One region of the Rhizobium sp. R339 genome, then DNA from elsewhere that is predicted to be linked to it. Evidence: riboswitches for the same ligand, from Rfam matches in the RefSeq annotation. Region 1 holds a riboswitch; each other region holds the start of a gene.

Region 1 (5,381 bases):
CCTGCACCTTCCCGGTCGCCGGCTTCCATTCCTGTTCTGTATATTTGTCGAAATATTCGCCCGAGGCATATTTCGAATTTTCGAAGCCCTTGAAGCTCTGGCCCCGCTCGACCGCCAGCAGGTTCGAAGCGCGGATCGCGTGGTAGGTCACCGTATAGAAATAGATATTGGTGAAATCGACGCCCTCCTCCGAGCCGTAGAAGATGCGTTCGCGGGCGAGATAGCCGTGCAGGTTCATCTGGCCGAGGCCGATCGCATGGCTTTCGTCATTGCCCTTCTCGATCGAGGGCACCGAGGCGATATGGCTCATGTCGGAAACTGCCGTCAGCGCCCGGATCGAGGTTTCGATCGTCTTGCCGAAATCGGCTGAGTCCATGGCCGCGGCGATGTTCAGCGAGCCGAGATTGCAGGAAATATCCTTGCCGAGATGCTTGTAGGAGAGGTCGTCATTGTATTCGCTCGCCTCGCTCACCTGCAGGATCTCCGAGCAGAGATTGCTCATGGAGATGCGACCTGCCACCGGGTTCGCTCGGTTCACCGTGTCCTCGAACATGATGTAGGGATAGCCGCTCTCGAACTGGATTTCGGCGATCACCTGGAAGAATTCACGCGCCTTGATCTTCTTCTTCGAGATGCGGGCGTCTGCCACCATCTCGCGATATTTTTCCGTCACCGAAATCTCGGTAAAAGGCACGCCATAGACGCGTTCAACATCGTAAGGCGAGAACAGGTACATGTCCTCATTGTTTTTCGCGAGTTCGAAGGTGATGTCGGGCACGACGACACCGAGCGACAACGTCTTGATGCGGATCTTCTCGTCGGCATTTTCGCGCTTGGTATCGAGAAACCGCATGATGTCGGGGTGATGCGCGTTGAGATAGACAGCACCCGCCCCCTGGCGCGCACCGAGCTGGTTGGCATAGGAGAAACTGTCTTCAAGCAGCTTCATAACGGGGATGATGCCCGAGGACTGGTTTTCGATCTGCTTGATCGGTGCGCCGGCCTCGCGGATATTCGTCAGCGACAGCGCCACGCCGCCGCCGCGCTTCGACAGCTGCAGCGCCGAATTGATGGACCGGCCGATCGATTCCATATTGTCCTCGACCCGCAGCAGGAAGCAGGAAACCAGTTCGCCGCGCTGCTTCTTGCCGGCGTTGAGGAAGGTCGGGGTCGCCGGCTGGAAACGGCCGGAAATGATCTCGTCGACCATGTCGCGGGCAAGCGCCTCGTCGCCGCGTGCCAGGGTCAGCGTCACCATGCAGATGCGGTCCTCGTAGCGCTCGAGATAGCGCTTCCCGTCAAAGGTCTTCAGCGTATAACTGGTGTAATATTTGAAGGCGCCGAGAAAGGTCGGGAACCGGAATTTCCTGGCATAGGCCTGGTCGAACAGGTCGCGGACGAAATTGAAGGAATACTGGTCGAGCACCTCCTGCTCGTAATAGCCCTCGGTCACGAGGTAATCGAGCTTTTCCCGCAGATTGTGAAAGAACACCGTGTTCTGGTTCACATGCTGCAGGAAATATTGCTTCGCCGCCATGCGGTCCTTGTCGAGCTGGATCCTGCCCTCGTCGTCATAAAGGTTCAGCATCGCGTTCAGCGCGTGATAGTCGAGCGTTTCCGCCGCTTTCACAGGGCGTTCGCCGGCGGGATGAGCGAAAGTGTTATGCGGTTTTGCGCCCGCATCCCGCGTTTGTTCCCGTGTCCAAAACCGTTCCAATCCGTATCTGACGTTGACGACGTCCTCCTCCGTGCCGATGAGCTCGAACCTGTAGAGGTAAGGCACCTGGCATTTCCGCGAAATCACGTCGCCGGCAAGCCCGTATGTCTCGCCGAAATTGCTGTTGCCCGCGGCAATCACGCCGCGGATGTGTCCTCGGTTCTCCGCATCGTTCAAGAAACGGATCACCTGTTTGGGAACGGCCCCCTTGCCGCCGTCGCCGCTATAGGTCGGCACGACAAGCACGAAGGGTTCGCGGATATGGAAGGCGTCTGCGCCGCTTGCGGGAATGCGCGCCGCGCGCAGCCCGAGCCTGGCGACAAATCGATGGGTGTTTTCGGATCGGCTGGAATAGTAGACGATCAGGCCCATCGCCTTTCCCCGGTCAGGAGAGCGCGCTGATCATGTCCGGACGGAACCCCGCCCAATGCTGCTCGCCGGCAACGACGACGGGAACCTGCATGTAGCCCATGCCGCGGACACGATCGAGCGCTTCGGCATCCTCGGAGATATCGACGATGTCGTAATCGACGCCCAGGCGGTCGAGGGCGCGGTAGGTGGCGGTGCACTGAACGCAGGCGGGTTTGCTGTAAACGGTAACGCTCATCATCTTCCTCGTGATCTCAATGAATTCAGGACGCAGAACTGGGATCGGGCGCCTTACGGCGTCCGGGGCAACGTTTGATAATGGTCTGGCAAAGTTGGCGTCTTAAACGCCCGATATGGTCCCTCTCGGGATCTGCGCGGGCGGCGGCCTTGATATTCTCGACATGACTTCAACCCCGAAGTGCTCATGCGGACATTCGGGGCAGCGCAGCAGGCACGGATCATTCCGCTTCATGCACGCGACCTTCCAGACACCCCGCCCGTGGACATCTCGTTCAAGGCAGGTCTCCTGGCTTGCGGGTCGAAGCACCCTGCCCCCAGCCTTCCCAAGGCATCACGCCTCAGTGACCTGAAATCGGACAGTTGCTCGCCGCTTACAGTTGCGGGGGCAGCTCCGGCTTTGTTCTACCCTCATGGCGGAACGCACCGTATTCCCGTCTTAGCCGCGATCCTCACGAATCGAAGGAACCTTGAACACTAGATATAGTACGCGAATCCAAAACAGCGTCAATGGGTGGTTAGCGCATCGCGTTACGAGAGGTTTGAAATCGCTGCGTTCCTGTGAAAAACATGGATAACAAAAGCTTAAACAAAATGGGCTGTGGAGAAGGTCGGAACGAAAAGGGCCGACCTATAGCCGGCTCTGCGATCTTCGATTCCGGATCGCCTCGAATCGAGCCGAATAGGCAAACGCCTATCCCCTTATTCGAAGCAGCCGAAGCGCATTGATCGTCACCAGCACAGTGGCGCCGGTATCGGCCAGAATCGCCGGCCAGAGCCCGGTGATGCCGGCAATGGTCGTGACCAGGAACACGGCCTTCAGTCCGAGCGCGATGGTAATATTCTCCAGGATATTGCGCATCGTTCGCTGCGAAAGCGCGATCATCCGCGCCACGTCGCCGACGCGCCCATGCAGCACGGCGGCATCGGCCGTCTCCAGCGCCACATCGGTGCCACCACCCATGGCGATGCCGATATCGGCGGCCGCCAGCGCCGGCGCGTCGTTGATGCCGTCGCCGACCTTGGCAACGACGAAGCCCTGGCGTTTCAATTCGCCGACGACCTTCTGCTTGTCCTCGGGCATCATCTCGCCGCGCCAGTCGATGCCGAGCATGCCGGCAACGGCTGCCGCCGTCCGCTTGTTGTCACCCGTCAGCATCATCGCCTTGACACCGGCCGATTTCAGCGCCGAAAGCCCGGCTTCCGCATCCTCGCGCGGCTCGTCGCGCATGGCGATCAGGCCGGCTGCCGCGCCATTGACGAGCAGCACTGACACGCTCTTGCCCTCGTCGTTCAACGCGGTGATGCGCGCATCCTGGTCTCCATCGAGCGCCCCGCGCTCGCGGGCGGTGGACGGCGATAGCAGATCCAGAGTCTCGCCGCCGACTTTGCCGGTGACGCCCTTGCCCGGCAGCGCCTCCAGCTCGAAGGCCGGCGGCACGGGAACACCGTCGACCTTGGCGCGGTTGAGGATGGCGAGCGCCAAGGGATGGCTGGAGCCCTGCTCCAGCACCGCCGCGCGCGACAGGAGCTGCGCTTCGCTCAAGCCGAAGGAAACGATGTCGGTCACCCGCGGCTTGCCTTCCGTCAGCGTGCCCGTCTTGTCGAAGGCGACCATCGTCACCTTCCCGAGGCTTTCCAGCACCGCGCCGCCCTTCATCAGCAGCCCGCGCCGCGCACCTGCGGAAAGCGAGGCGGCGATCGCCGCCGGCGTCGAGATGACGAGCGCGCAGGGGCAGCCGATCAGCAGGATGGCAAGGCCCTTGTAAATCCATTCATCCCACGCGCCGGAAAGGAACAGCGGCGGAACCACCGCAACCAGTGCTGCAACCACCACCACGCCGGGCGTATAATAGCGCGAGAACCGGTCGATGAAGCGCTCCGTCGGCGCCTTCGATTCCTGCGCCTCTTCCACCAGCTTGACGACGCGGGCGATGGTGTTGTCAGCCGCGGCCGCGGTGACGCGAACCCTAAGCACCGCATCGCCATTCACCGTTCCGGCAAAGACCACAGCATCGACGCCCTTGCGCACCGGCGTGCTCTCGCCCGTCACCGGCGCCTCGTCGATCGCGCTCTCGCCCGATACGATGATGCCATCAGCCGAAATGCGGTCGCCGGGCCGAACCATGATGATCGCGCCGACGGCAAGGCTTTCCGCCGGCACCTCACGCGTTTGCCCATTGTCTTCGAGCAAAGCGTTCTTCGGCACCAGGGTCGTCAGCGATTGAATGCTTTCGCGCGCCTTGCCCGCTGCCACTCCCTCGAGCAGCTCGCCGACGAGGAACAGGAAGACGACGGTCGCCGCCTCCTCGCCCGCATTGATGATGACGGCGCCGACAGCGGCGATCGTCATCAGCATCTCGATCGAAAACGGCGTGCCCGAAAGCGCCGCCATGATAGCCCGCCGCGCGATCGGCACCAGACCGACCAGCATGGCGACGATGAAGGCATAGGACCCGATTGCGGGCACGAGATGGCCGACGGCATAGGCGGCAATCAGCGCCGCACCCGAGAAAATGGTCAGCCGGCCCTTCCTGCTCTGCCACCACGGACCGGCCGTCGGCCCATGGTCATGCCCATGCAGGCCTTCGATTTCCTTCTCGGCATGGTCGTGACCGTGGTCATGATCTTCATGATCGTGATCGCCATGGTCATGCCCCGCGTGATCGTGATGATCATGCAATCCGTGGTTTTGCGCCGGTGCGACGCTTCCGGCAAAGGGCGAGACCGAATAACCGAGCCCCGTCACTTTCTTCTCGATCGCCTTGAGGTCGCTGCTGCCGTCGTGCCGGACGGTCATCGTGCCTGCTACCACCGAGACGGAAACATCGGCGACTCCAGCCACCCGCCTGACCGCCGCGTCGATCTTGCTCGCGCAGGCGGCGCAATCCATGCCGCCGACCCGGTATCGCGTCTCGTTCGTCTCAGCCATGATCCGCTTCCTTGTCAAACAGAAGCACCTCTCATACATCCTCTAGCGACTAGAGGTGCAAGAGGAAAAATCATGAAAAAGATCACGATCGGCGAAGCCGCCCGCCGGAGCGGGGTCAAGGTGCCG
Region 2 (5,381 bases), on a different contig from region 1:
GTTGGCGTCAGGCGGGCGTCGGGAACTTCATCCGGGAAAGCAGCTGCCTCGGCGAGTGTCGCTCGAAATACCAGATCCTCCATAATCTCGGTTGCCAGCAACCAGAGATGAAAAAAGCAATGAGCTGAGGGCGTATGACGACGGAGAATAGAGATGAGTGCGTCGCGCTCAGGTGGCGCAAGATTTCCCTCGTCCGGCCCGATCAATCGTTTTGGCCAGCTGCCGCCAGCGAAGCGCCGGGTGAACGACCATACCGATAGGGTCGGTGCATAGGGCATGCCAAGGGCGTCGCAAAGCGCGCGCCAGCGAAGTGGGACGAGCTGAGCATCTGGCCCTGGTCCGCCATAAACCATCGTGCAACTGTTCAGGATCGTCGCCAAGGTATCTCCCGGCTTTGCTGAAGCGAATTCGTCAGCAAGCTTTGCGTGGTCTTGCCAGGAGAGTTGTGCGTCCTCGACCGTCAGATCTTCGTAAATCGGATGAAACACTTTCACGTAGGCGGGGAAGATCGGCGGGATGAGGCGCGATACCGTGCCGAGCGTCTCCGGCGTTGCCTTCGCAATGCCATTTTTGATCCATTCGATTTCGGAGAGGTCTGTGAAACGCTGCATGATTTACCGCTGTCCGAGAATAGAGTGAGGTGTCGGGACGATCATGGGATACCAGGTATTCACGCAGTATACATCGCTTTCCACTTCAACCAGTCATTGGACCATATCCAGGGGTAATTGCCGCGGCGGCGTCGAAGGCGCCGGGATTGGCGGCCCACCAACCGATCCGCGCAATAATCATTGACGCCGGCCGGGGTGGCGACGTAACTGGGGGTGACGGTTTCCTGAGGATGACTCCGAGGGGATTAATAGGGAACACGGTGAGGACGACCCCAAGAGGGACCGAGACCGTGGCTGCCCCCGCAACTGTAAGCGGATTGTCGTTCATATCGGGAGAGCCGGCGCGCCGGCATTTCCTGGGGCCTGGAGGCCCGGCCACTGCGAGCTATCGCGGGAAGGCGGATGAGCGGCGGATATTCGTGAGCCAGGAGACCTGCCGTCAATCACGATCCAATCAACCGGGCGGGGATGCCCGGACAAGGAGCAGACATGATTGACCTTCTGACCCTTCGCCGAATTGCGGCATGCATCCGTCTCGATTGGGCCGCCTGCGGCTAGGTTTTGCGCGTCCGCGTGCCCCTTTGGCCGCGCGGCAGAGCCTTTGCTTTTCCCTATCAATCGAGGTTTTCATGCGCCAGTTTCTCGCCACCATGACATTCGCCTTCGGGCTGATTGGCCTTGCGGCACCGGGCCTTGCCGCCACCCAATATCCGCTCACCATCGCCAATTGCGGCAAGGAGGTGACCTTCCGCAAAGCGCCGTCGAAGATCGTTTCGATCGGCCAGGGCATGACCGAAATTCTCTTCTCGCTCGGCCTTGCCGAAAAGATCGCCGGCACGGCGGTCTGGGTCGGCCCTGTCCTGCCGCAATATGCCGAGGCCAACAAGGGGATCAAGCGGCTTGCAGACAACGATCCGAGCTTCGAATCCGTCGTCGGCCGGGAGCCGGATCTGGTGGCGGCCGAGTTCGAATGGCATGTCGGCGCGCAGGGCTCGGTCGGCAAGCGCGAGCAGTTCGAGGACCTCGGCATCAACACCTATCTTTCGCCGGCCGATTGCGTCGCCAAGGTCAATGCCGATGGCGGCGACGGGGTGCGCAAGGAGCTGTTCACGATGGAGCTGATCTATCGGGAAATCGCCGAGCTTTCCGAGATCTTCGACGTGAAGGAGCGCGGCGATGCGCTGATCACTGAATTGAAGAAGCGCGAGGCCGATGCGGTGGCTTCGATATCGGGTGCGGCGGGCAAGAACCTGCCCGTCGTCTTCTGGTTCTCCAGCAAGGAGGTCAATGGCGACGCCTTCATCGCCGGCAAGAACGGTGCGCCGGCCTACATTCTGAAGGCGATCGGCGCGAGGAATGTCGTGACCACCGAAGAGGAATGGCCGCTGGTCGGCTGGGAAACCATCTCCGAGGCGAACCCCGCCGTCATCGTGCTCGCCACCATGGACCGGCGCCGTTATGCCGCCGACGATCCCGCGGTGAAGATCGATTTCCTCAAGAAGGATCCCGTCACCAGGGAGTTGGATGCGGTCAAGAACCGGCGCTTCGTGATGATGGACGCGCAATCGATGAACCCGACGATCCGCACGATCGACGGCATCGAGACATTGGCGAAGGGCATCAAGTCCTTCGGCCTGACCCAGTGACGGCAGCCTCGGCCAGGCAGCCGGGATGGTGGGCGCTTGCCGCGCTCACCATTGCCGCCGTCCTTCTTCTCGGGCTGATGATCAGCCTTGCCGTCTCGATCGGCGAGATCGCGATACCGCTCACGACCACGGCGGAGGCGGTGTCGAACCGGCTGTTCGGCACCGCGTTCGAGCTCAGCCGCATTCACCAGGGCATCGTCTGGGATTATCGTCTCAGTCGGGCGCTGGTTGCGGCGAGCGCCGGCGCCTCGCTGTCGCTGTCGGGCGCCATCCTGCAGGCGCTGCTGCGCAATCCGCTGGCCGAACCCTATGTGCTCGGTATTTCCGCCGGGGCTTCGACGGGGGCGGTCTCGGTGATGATCCTCGGTTTCGGCTATGGCGTTCTCGGGCTTTCGAGCGGCGCCTTTCTCGGCGCGGTCGTCGCCTTCCTGCTGGTCGGCTTTCTCGCCACCGGGTCGGGCGGCACCGGCGAGCGCATCATCCTCTGCGGTGTCGCCGGCTCGCAGCTCTTCAATGCGCTCACCTCCTATATCGTCACGACCTCGGCCAATGCCGAGCAGGCGCGCGGCGTGCTGTTCTGGCTGCTGGGCTCGCTCAGCGGCGTGCGCTGGCCGGATGTCTATCTCTCGGTGCCGATCGCGCTTGCCGGTTTCCTCGTCTGCATGGCGCATGTCCGGGCGCTCGATGCCTTCGCCTTCGGCACGGATGCGGCCGCCTCGCTCGGCATTGCTGTCCGCCGCGTCCAGATCCTGCTCTTTGCCCTGACGGCGGCGATGACGGCGAGCGTCGTCAGCATGGTGGGCTCGATCGGCTTCGTCGGTCTCGTCATTCCGCATGCCGCCCGCTTCCTCGTCGGGCCGGGGCATCGGCGGCTGCTGCCGGCAACGGCGCTCGGCGGCGCGATCTACATGGTCGGCGCCGACATCGTCTCGCGCATCATCATCCCGCAGCAGGTGCTGCCGATCGGCGTCGTCACCGCGCTCTTCGGAGCGCCGGCCTTCGCCGTCATCCTCTATCGCGTGCGGAGGAGCGCATGAGCATCTCGATCGACGCGGTAAGTTTCGCCGCCGGCGACACCGTCATCGTCAACGGCGTCAGCCTGACGGTCGAAAAGGGCAAGGTACTCGGCCTCCTCGGGCCGAACGGCTCGGGCAAATCAAGCCTGCTCAGGCTGATCTGCCGGCTGCGCAAGGTCCGCAGCGGCGTCATCCGGCTGGGCGACGAGGATATCGCCTCGCTGTCGCGCGCAGCCCTTGCGCGGCGCATCGCCTTCGTCGAGCAGCAATCGACGACCGAGACGCAGCTGACCGTGCGCGACGTGGTGCGGCTCGGCCGCACGCCGCATCGCGGGCTGCTTGCGCCCTGGGGCGCCGAGGATGATGCCGCCGTCGAGGAGGCGCTTGTCAGGGTCGGCATGCGGGCGAGGGCGGGTCAGCTCTGGCAGACGCTGTCTGGCGGCGAGCGCCAGCGCGTGCATATCGCCCGGTCGCTGGCGCAGGCGCCGAGCGAATTGCTGCTCGACGAACCGACCAACCATCTCGATATCCAGCACCAGCTCGACATTCTCGCGCTGATCTCCAGGCTCGGCATCACCGCGATCGTGGCGCTGCACGATCTCAATCTGGCGGCGATGTTCTGCGACAGCCTGGCGGTGCTGGAGAAGGGCGCGGTGGTGGCGGCCGGCGCGCCGGAAGCGGTGCTGACGGAGGATCTAATCGCGCGCGTGTTCGGCGTGCGCGCCCATGTGCAGAAATCGGCCGTGCACGGCCGGCATCACATTCAGTACCGGATGGATTGATCGCGGCTAGAACAGGACGATTTTAGGCCCGTTCGGCCTAAAATCTGAATCCTGTTCTAAATTAAAGAGTTAGAGCATGATGTCGCCCGAAAACCGCCTACACTTTTCGGCATCATGCTCTAACCGCGATCAGAAATCCTCCCAGCCCGCTTCCGCGACGGCGGCCGAGCCGTGCGATTTGACCGGGCGGGGGCGGTGGAGCTGGGCGGGCTTCGGCGCCGGCTGCCGGGCCGGGGCGAGCGTCGCGACATTCGCCGATTTCGGCGCGTCATCGAAGCGGAACTGGCTCAGCAGCTCGAAGAGGGCGGCCGCCTCGTGGGCGAGACTGTGGCTTGCCGCCGTCTGTTCCTCGACCATGGCGGCATTCTGCTGGGTGCTCTGATCGACGGAGTTGACGGCATTGTTGACTTCGGCGAGTGCGGTGGACTGCTCGCGCGAGGCTTTGACGATCGCGACCACGTTGCTGTTGATGTGGTGGAACTGTTCGGCGATCTCCTCGAGCGCGCTGCCCGTCTTGCTGACGAGGGTGACGCCGGTGGCGACATGGCCGCTGGAGGCGGTGATCAGCGCCTTGATTTCCTTGGCGGCGTCGGCGGAGCGCTGGGCAAGTTCGCGCACTTCCATGGCGACGACGGCAAACCCCTTGCCGGCCTCGCCGGCGCGGGCCGCCTCGATGCCGGCGTTCAGCGCCAGCAGGTTGGTCTGGAAGGCGATCTCGTCGATGACGCCGATGATGTTGGAGATCTCGCGCGAGGAATTTTCGATCTGGTCCATGGCCGCGATCGCATCCTTCACCACCTTGGCGGAATGCTCGGCATGGGCCTTGGTGTGGGTCACCAGCTCACCGGCCTCGCCGGCGCGCTTGCTGGCGTCCTTCACCGTGGTGGTGATCTCTTCCAGGGTCGCGGCTGTCTCTTCGACGGAGGCCGCCTGCTGCTCCGTGCGCTTGGCCAGATCGTCGGCGGCGCTGCCGATCTCCTCCGAGCTCGCGGAGATCGCCTTGGCATTGTCGGCGACGGTCGCCATGGCGTGCTTCAGCTTGTCGGAGGCGCTGTTGAAATCGGTGCGCAGCCGCTCCAGCGACGGAATGAAGGGGGAGGCGATCTTCTGCGAGAGGTCGCCGTTGGAAAGATTCGTCAGGCAGGTCGCCAGCGCCTCGACGTTTTCGACGCGCGGCGTCACGTCGGTCGCGAATTTCACGACCTTGAAGACCTTGCCGTTCATGTCGAAGATCGGATTGTACGAGGCCTGGATGAAGACCTTGCGGCCGCCCTTGCCGATGCGCATGAATTCGTCGGCGAAGAGCTGGCCGGCGGCAAGCTTCGG
Region 3 (5,381 bases), on a different contig from region 1:
GTCGGGCTGCGAAGTTTGTTCTGGCTGCATACGAAAAGGACGTTTTTCACGTTTCGATCTCATCTGAGGAGGAGCAAGGCTCGCGATAGCACAACTCTTCGCAGAGAGCGAAACCAGAAGGCCGATCACCACCGCCGCTGGATAAAATCGCGAAAATGCGCTAAGAATTTCTCTGAGCTTCTTAAGAGAAACACGCTAAGAGAACACGCGCGGCGAAGTGACGTCGCATCGACCCATCGACCGTTTGCTCATTCCGGGACGACGCCGTGAAACGCCGAAACCTGTCTCTCGTACTTTTTCTTGCGTTGGCATCGCCTGCCGCCGCGCAGTCAAGCGCCATCTGCAACGACCTGCGCGGCCGCCTCGCCGACCTGCCGCGATCGATCGGCAACAATAACGGGCCGGAAGCACGCCAATATGCCGGCGCGATTGCCGAGCAGAACCTCGAGCTCCGCAAGGTCCGCAACGATTTGCGCAGCTATGATTGCACCTCGCGCAGCATGGTCGTGATCGGCGGTGAGAATGCCGATTATTGCGCCGAGCTCTCGCAGGCCGAAGCCCGGATGATCGACAATATCCGCTATCTCCAGGACCGCCGCGACGAGTTGCGCAGTCAGGGCGGTGACGCCGCGCGCCGCGAACTGATGGCCGCTCTGGAACGCAACGGCTGCAACAGCGAGAATTTCTACGCGCCGTCCGAACGCAGCGCCAACGATCCCGCCCCGAGCATCGAGGAACAGGCGATGCGCGGCGACACCTTCATTCCGCTCGGCGGCGGCGGGTATGATCCGCATTACGGCCTGCCGCAGGCCGAGATGCTCTCACCGGTCAGCACCATCTGCGTGCGCAGCTGCGACGGCGGTTTCTTTCCGATCAGTTCGAACGCCACTTCGGTCGATTTCGGCCGCGATGCCCAGACCTGCGCCAAGATGTGCCCCGGCATCGAGACCCAGCTCTTCTATCGCGACGTCAGGAGCACGGAAGCCTCGAACATGATCTCGGTGGCGACAGGCACGCCCTACAGCGCCATGAAGAACGCCTTCGCCTACAAGAACCGGGCGCCCGGCGAGAAAAACGCTTGCGCCTGCAATCTCACCGCCTATTACAATGAGATGCGCGGCAAGCAGGCCGTGAACGAACCGCCGCAGCAGGGCTCGATCACGACTATCCGCACCAATCCGCCGGAGAAGACCGCGACAGCACCCGTGCCGCAGCCATCCGTTCCGGAACGTCCCTACGATCCCACGCAGAACAAGGTTCGCCAGGTCGGCCCGCAATTCCTCGCCGGCGACCAAGGCACGATCGATCTCGCCAATCCGGCAACGCCCGGCCCGCAGCCGCAGCAGCAGTGATCGCGGCGGGTCAGCCCTCGCTCCGCCCCCAGCCATCATGGAAGACAAGCTCTTCGAGCGGCAGCCTTTGCCGCCAGCCTTTGACCGCGAGTTCCGGCTCGTCGTAAAGCCGGTCAACGAAACCGGCGCAGAGCCAGGCGACCACTTCGATATGACTCGGTATCCCGAGAATGGCTTTCAGATCGTCTTCGCGAAAGATGCTGACCCAGCCGATGCCGATCCCTTCCGCCCGCGCCGCAAGCCAGAGGTTCTGGATGGCACAAACGGTCGAATAGGAATCCATCCTCGGATTGTGGGTGCGGCCAAGCACCACGCTGCCGCTGCGCGTCGGATCGCAGGTCACGCAGATGCCGAGCGGCGCCTCGACGATGCCTTCGAGCTTCAGCGAGCGGTATGCCTGGCGCCGCTCGCCCTCGAACATCAGCGCCGCCTCCTCGTTGGCCGTCATGAAGGCATCGCGCACCTGCGCCCTCACCTCGGCATTCTTGACCAGAATGAAGTTCCACGGCTGCATGAAACCGACGGAGGGCGCGTGATGGGCGGCCGTCAACAGCCGCTCCACGACATCCTCCGGCAAGGGATCGGGCAGGAACTGGCTGCGCACGTCACGCCGCGTCATGATCGCATGATAGACGGCCTCACGTTCGGCCATCGAAAAACCGGATGCCACTGACAGGGCATCCTCGTCAAAGGGTCGCATCGTCAAATCCCCAACAACGCAACCGCCCGCCGTCCGCGCGGGTTGGGTCTATCTCGTCAGGCCGGTCTTCTGACTTGGCGTCATCCGTCTGCCGCAGCCTTCCCGGCAAGAGCCAGTGGCATGATGAAGCGGCAGGCGTCGGCCTTACAGCGTTGGGCACGTTCCGGGCTTGCACCGGATTCCCGATTCTCCCGCCTCGACGGCAGGCACCTGACGGCGCATCTATTTCAGGAAACCGACGCTGCGGCAAGCCGGGCCCGAAGAGACGTCAATCGACAAGCCTCGTCGAATTTTCGAGCGTGCCGACCGTGATACAGCCGCAGGCATGGACCGCTATTTCACTTTATCTTTTCTTTACAAAAAAAATACACACTGCGATTGCGCGTTTTGGGCTGCAAGGAGGACATGGGCATGAGTGCTCATGCTGCGGCCGCCAGCGTGGATGCCGTATTGATACGCCGGTCGGGAATCACATCCGACTGCGCCGCATTTCGAGGCCCCGCGGCATGTTCCAATTTCTGAAAACGATGCCACTGACGGCAAAGCTGGCCGCCATCATCGTCGCCGTCAATCTCTGCGGCATCTCCGCCCTCGCCACCTATAGCTGGATGTACGAAACGCGGGCATTGGTCGATGGCGCCAAGGCGAACTGGGCCAAGGATGCTGAACAGTTCGCGTCTCTCGCCGCAGGCGGCGTCAAATGGGGCAAGGCGAACGCCGTTCGCGACGCTTATTCGCTCTACCGTGACGACCCTTCGCTCGACCTCGTTCAGTTCGCGGCGTTCAACGCGGATCTTGCCGCCGTCGATAGCTGGATGCGCGACGGAAGCACCGGCTTGCCTGCCGTCGACGACTTGAAGAAAAGCCTCGGCGCCAAGCCTGATAAAACGGTGATCGACGACACCGGCGTGTCGTCCGGCGTGGTGACGATCATCGCGCCGCTGCCGCTGGACAAATCCGGCAAGAGCACCGGCTATGTCGTTACCAACTGGTCCGTCGAGAAGATCGCCTCCGAAGTCCAGCAGAAGGTCCTCGTTTCGCTGATCACCCAATCGGTGATCACCGCGCTCGCCGTCGCGGCGTTCCTTCTCGCCATGCGCAGCCTCGTCGGTCGCCCGCTTCGGATCCTCAGCGCAAGAATCAGCGCTCTGCAGAAAGGCGACCTCGCCTCTCCCGTCACCTACAGGGAAAATGGCGATGAAATCGGCTTCCTGGCGCGGGCATTGGAAGTTTTCCGTGAGGAGGCGATTGCCAAGGTCGAAAGAGAACGGGCGGTTGCCGAGCAGAGCGCCTCGCTCGATGCCGAAAGGGCGCGCAACGCATCCTTGACGGAAGAAGCGAGCAATACCCAACGAATGGTCATGAGCACGCTCGCCAACGCATTGGAAAGGCTTGCCGCAGGCGACTTTTCGATCAAGCTCGCCGATCTCGGCCCCGAATTCGATAAGTTGCGGCAGGATTTCAACCGCATGGTCGAAGCGGTCGCCGCCGCTCTGACGGAGATCAAGACGGCGTCGGTCGCCGTCGAAGGCGGCTCCAGCGAGCTTGCCTCCTCTGCCGATCAGCTCGCCAGGCGCACGGAACAGCAGGCCGCGGCACTGGAAGAGACTGCAGCCGCCCTCGACGAGGTCACCTCGACGGTCAGGACATCGTCACAGCGAGCTGAAAATGCCGGCCAGCTGGTCGAGGAGACCAAACGCAGCGCCCATGTCTCGGCGACGGTGGTGCGGGATGCGATCGGCGCCATGGACCGCATCCAGACGTCCTCAAGCCAGATCGGCCGCATCATCGGCGTCATCGATGAAATCGCCTTCCAGACGAACCTGCTGGCGCTGAACGCCGGCGTCGAGGCCGCCCGTGCCGGCGAGGCCGGCAAGGGCTTTGCGGTCGTCGCCCAGGAGGTACGTGAGCTCGCCCAGCGTTCCGCCAATGCAGCGAAGGAAATCAAGAACCTGATCAGCGTATCGGGCCAGGAGGTCGCCGCCGGCGTCGGTCTCGTCAACCAGACGGGCGATGCCCTATTGAAGATCGAGGAGCAGATCAACCGCATCAGCGACAGCATCGCCTCCCTCGTCCAGTCCTATCGCGAGCAGGCCACAGGCCTGCAGGAAATCAACGGCGCGATTAACCAGATGGATCAGGCGACCCAGCAGAATGCGGCAATGGTCGAAGAAACGAACGCAGCCTGCCAGGAACTGCTGACGCAGGGCCGCCTGCTGCAGGATTCGGCCGGCAGGTTCACCGTCGGCGGCTCTGTCGCCAGCCAGCCCAAACCCGCTCAACCCGTTCGCCAGTCTCGCACCGAGCAGCGGGTCGTTACGCAGCGGCACGCAGGAAATGCCGCCGTTGCTGCCGCTCCCGGCGCCTGGGAAGAGTTCTGACGCCATATGCCTTCGATAACTTATTCCTCAACAACCGATCATCAGGAAGGGAACACAATGAAAAGAGTTGTAACCGCATTGCTTCTGGCCTGCAGCGCATCTGCCGTGCCCATGGGTTTCTCCATGGCGCAGGATGCCGCTCAGCTCGCCCCGATCGCCGACTATGTAAAGAGCGACGTCACGCCCTGGCTCAGTGATCCCGCCATCGTCGACGCCCTCAAGGCGCAGGACGCTGCCAACGCCAACCTGAGCGCAACCGATATCGACGCCCTCGACAAGAAGTGGCGCGCCGAGGTCGATGGCTCCGATCATTCGATGATCGACGGCGTGCTGGGCAATGCGCTGTCCAAATTCCTCCAGGACAAGAAGGCTGCTTCCGGCGGCAAGATCACCGAGATCTTCGTCATGGACGCAAAGGGCCTGAATGTCGGCCAGAGCGACGTCACATCCGATTACTGGCAGGGCGACGAAGCCAAGTTCCAGAAATCCTTCGGCGCGGGCAAGGATGCCGTCTTCATCGACGAAATCGAAAAGGACGAATCGACCCAGACACTGCAGTCGCAGGCAAGCGTGACGATCTCCGACCACAATGGCACACCGATCGGCGCCATCACGATCGGCGTGAACGTCGACGCCCTCTGATTTGCCAAAGCTGCATGTCGTTCCTAAGAAAGGCATGCAGAAACAAAGATTTGAAAGAACGTCGCATCGGCATACCGATTGCGGCGTTCTTTATAAGAGCATCCGGAGGCTCGATTTTCCGGCTGTAGATTCTGCGTGACAAGGCGAGGCCGCCACGCTAAACACGCCTCATGTCGATCACATCCGTCTACGCATCGCGATTTTATTCGTACCGCTGCTCCCAGCGGATGCGGGTCTATGCGTAACTGAAGTCAACGCGACGACAACCCGAACAGCCGCTAGTCTACCTGGCGGCTTTTTTGTTTC

The links. A riboswitch is a leader RNA that binds a small molecule or an ion and turns the genes downstream of it on or off. The one in region 1 is predicted to bind cobalamin.
Region 2: another riboswitch for cobalamin. It lies ahead of ATY76_RS04115 (ABC transporter substrate-binding protein); the one in region 1 lies ahead of nrdH (glutaredoxin-like protein NrdH).
Region 3: another riboswitch for cobalamin. It lies ahead of bluB (5,6-dimethylbenzimidazole synthase); the one in region 1 lies ahead of nrdH (glutaredoxin-like protein NrdH).

Annotation. Positions count from the first base shown of each region.
Region 1 is NZ_LOKV01000016.1:20,911-26,291, reverse strand. Features, by position in the region: gene nrdE (class 1b ribonucleoside-diphosphate reductase subunit alpha) at 1-2,089, opposite strand, end outside; gene nrdH (glutaredoxin-like protein NrdH) at 2,103-2,324, opposite strand; cobalamin riboswitch at 2,585-2,811, opposite strand; gene ATY76_RS18945 (heavy metal translocating P-type ATPase) at 3,018-5,255, opposite strand; gene ATY76_RS18940 (helix-turn-helix domain-containing protein) at 5,328-5,381, shown strand, end outside.
Region 2 is NZ_LOKV01000001.1:838,473-843,853, forward strand. Features, by position in the region: gene ATY76_RS04110 (hypothetical protein) at 1-611, opposite strand, end outside; cobalamin riboswitch at 812-1,067, shown strand; gene ATY76_RS04115 (ABC transporter substrate-binding protein) at 1,241-2,257, shown strand; gene ATY76_RS04120 (iron ABC transporter permease) at 2,254-3,294, shown strand; gene ATY76_RS04125 (ABC transporter ATP-binding protein) at 3,291-4,055, shown strand; gene ATY76_RS04130 (PAS domain-containing methyl-accepting chemotaxis protein) at 4,185-5,381, opposite strand, start outside.
Region 3 is NZ_LOKV01000013.1:67,552-72,932, reverse strand. Features, by position in the region: gene ATY76_RS18265 (low molecular weight protein tyrosine phosphatase family protein) at 1-50, opposite strand, end outside; gene ATY76_RS18260 (DUF2865 domain-containing protein) at 267-1,352, shown strand; gene bluB (5,6-dimethylbenzimidazole synthase) at 1,363-2,052, opposite strand; cobalamin riboswitch at 2,094-2,281, opposite strand; gene ATY76_RS18250 (methyl-accepting chemotaxis protein) at 2,559-4,433, shown strand; gene ATY76_RS18245 (hypothetical protein) at 4,491-5,075, shown strand.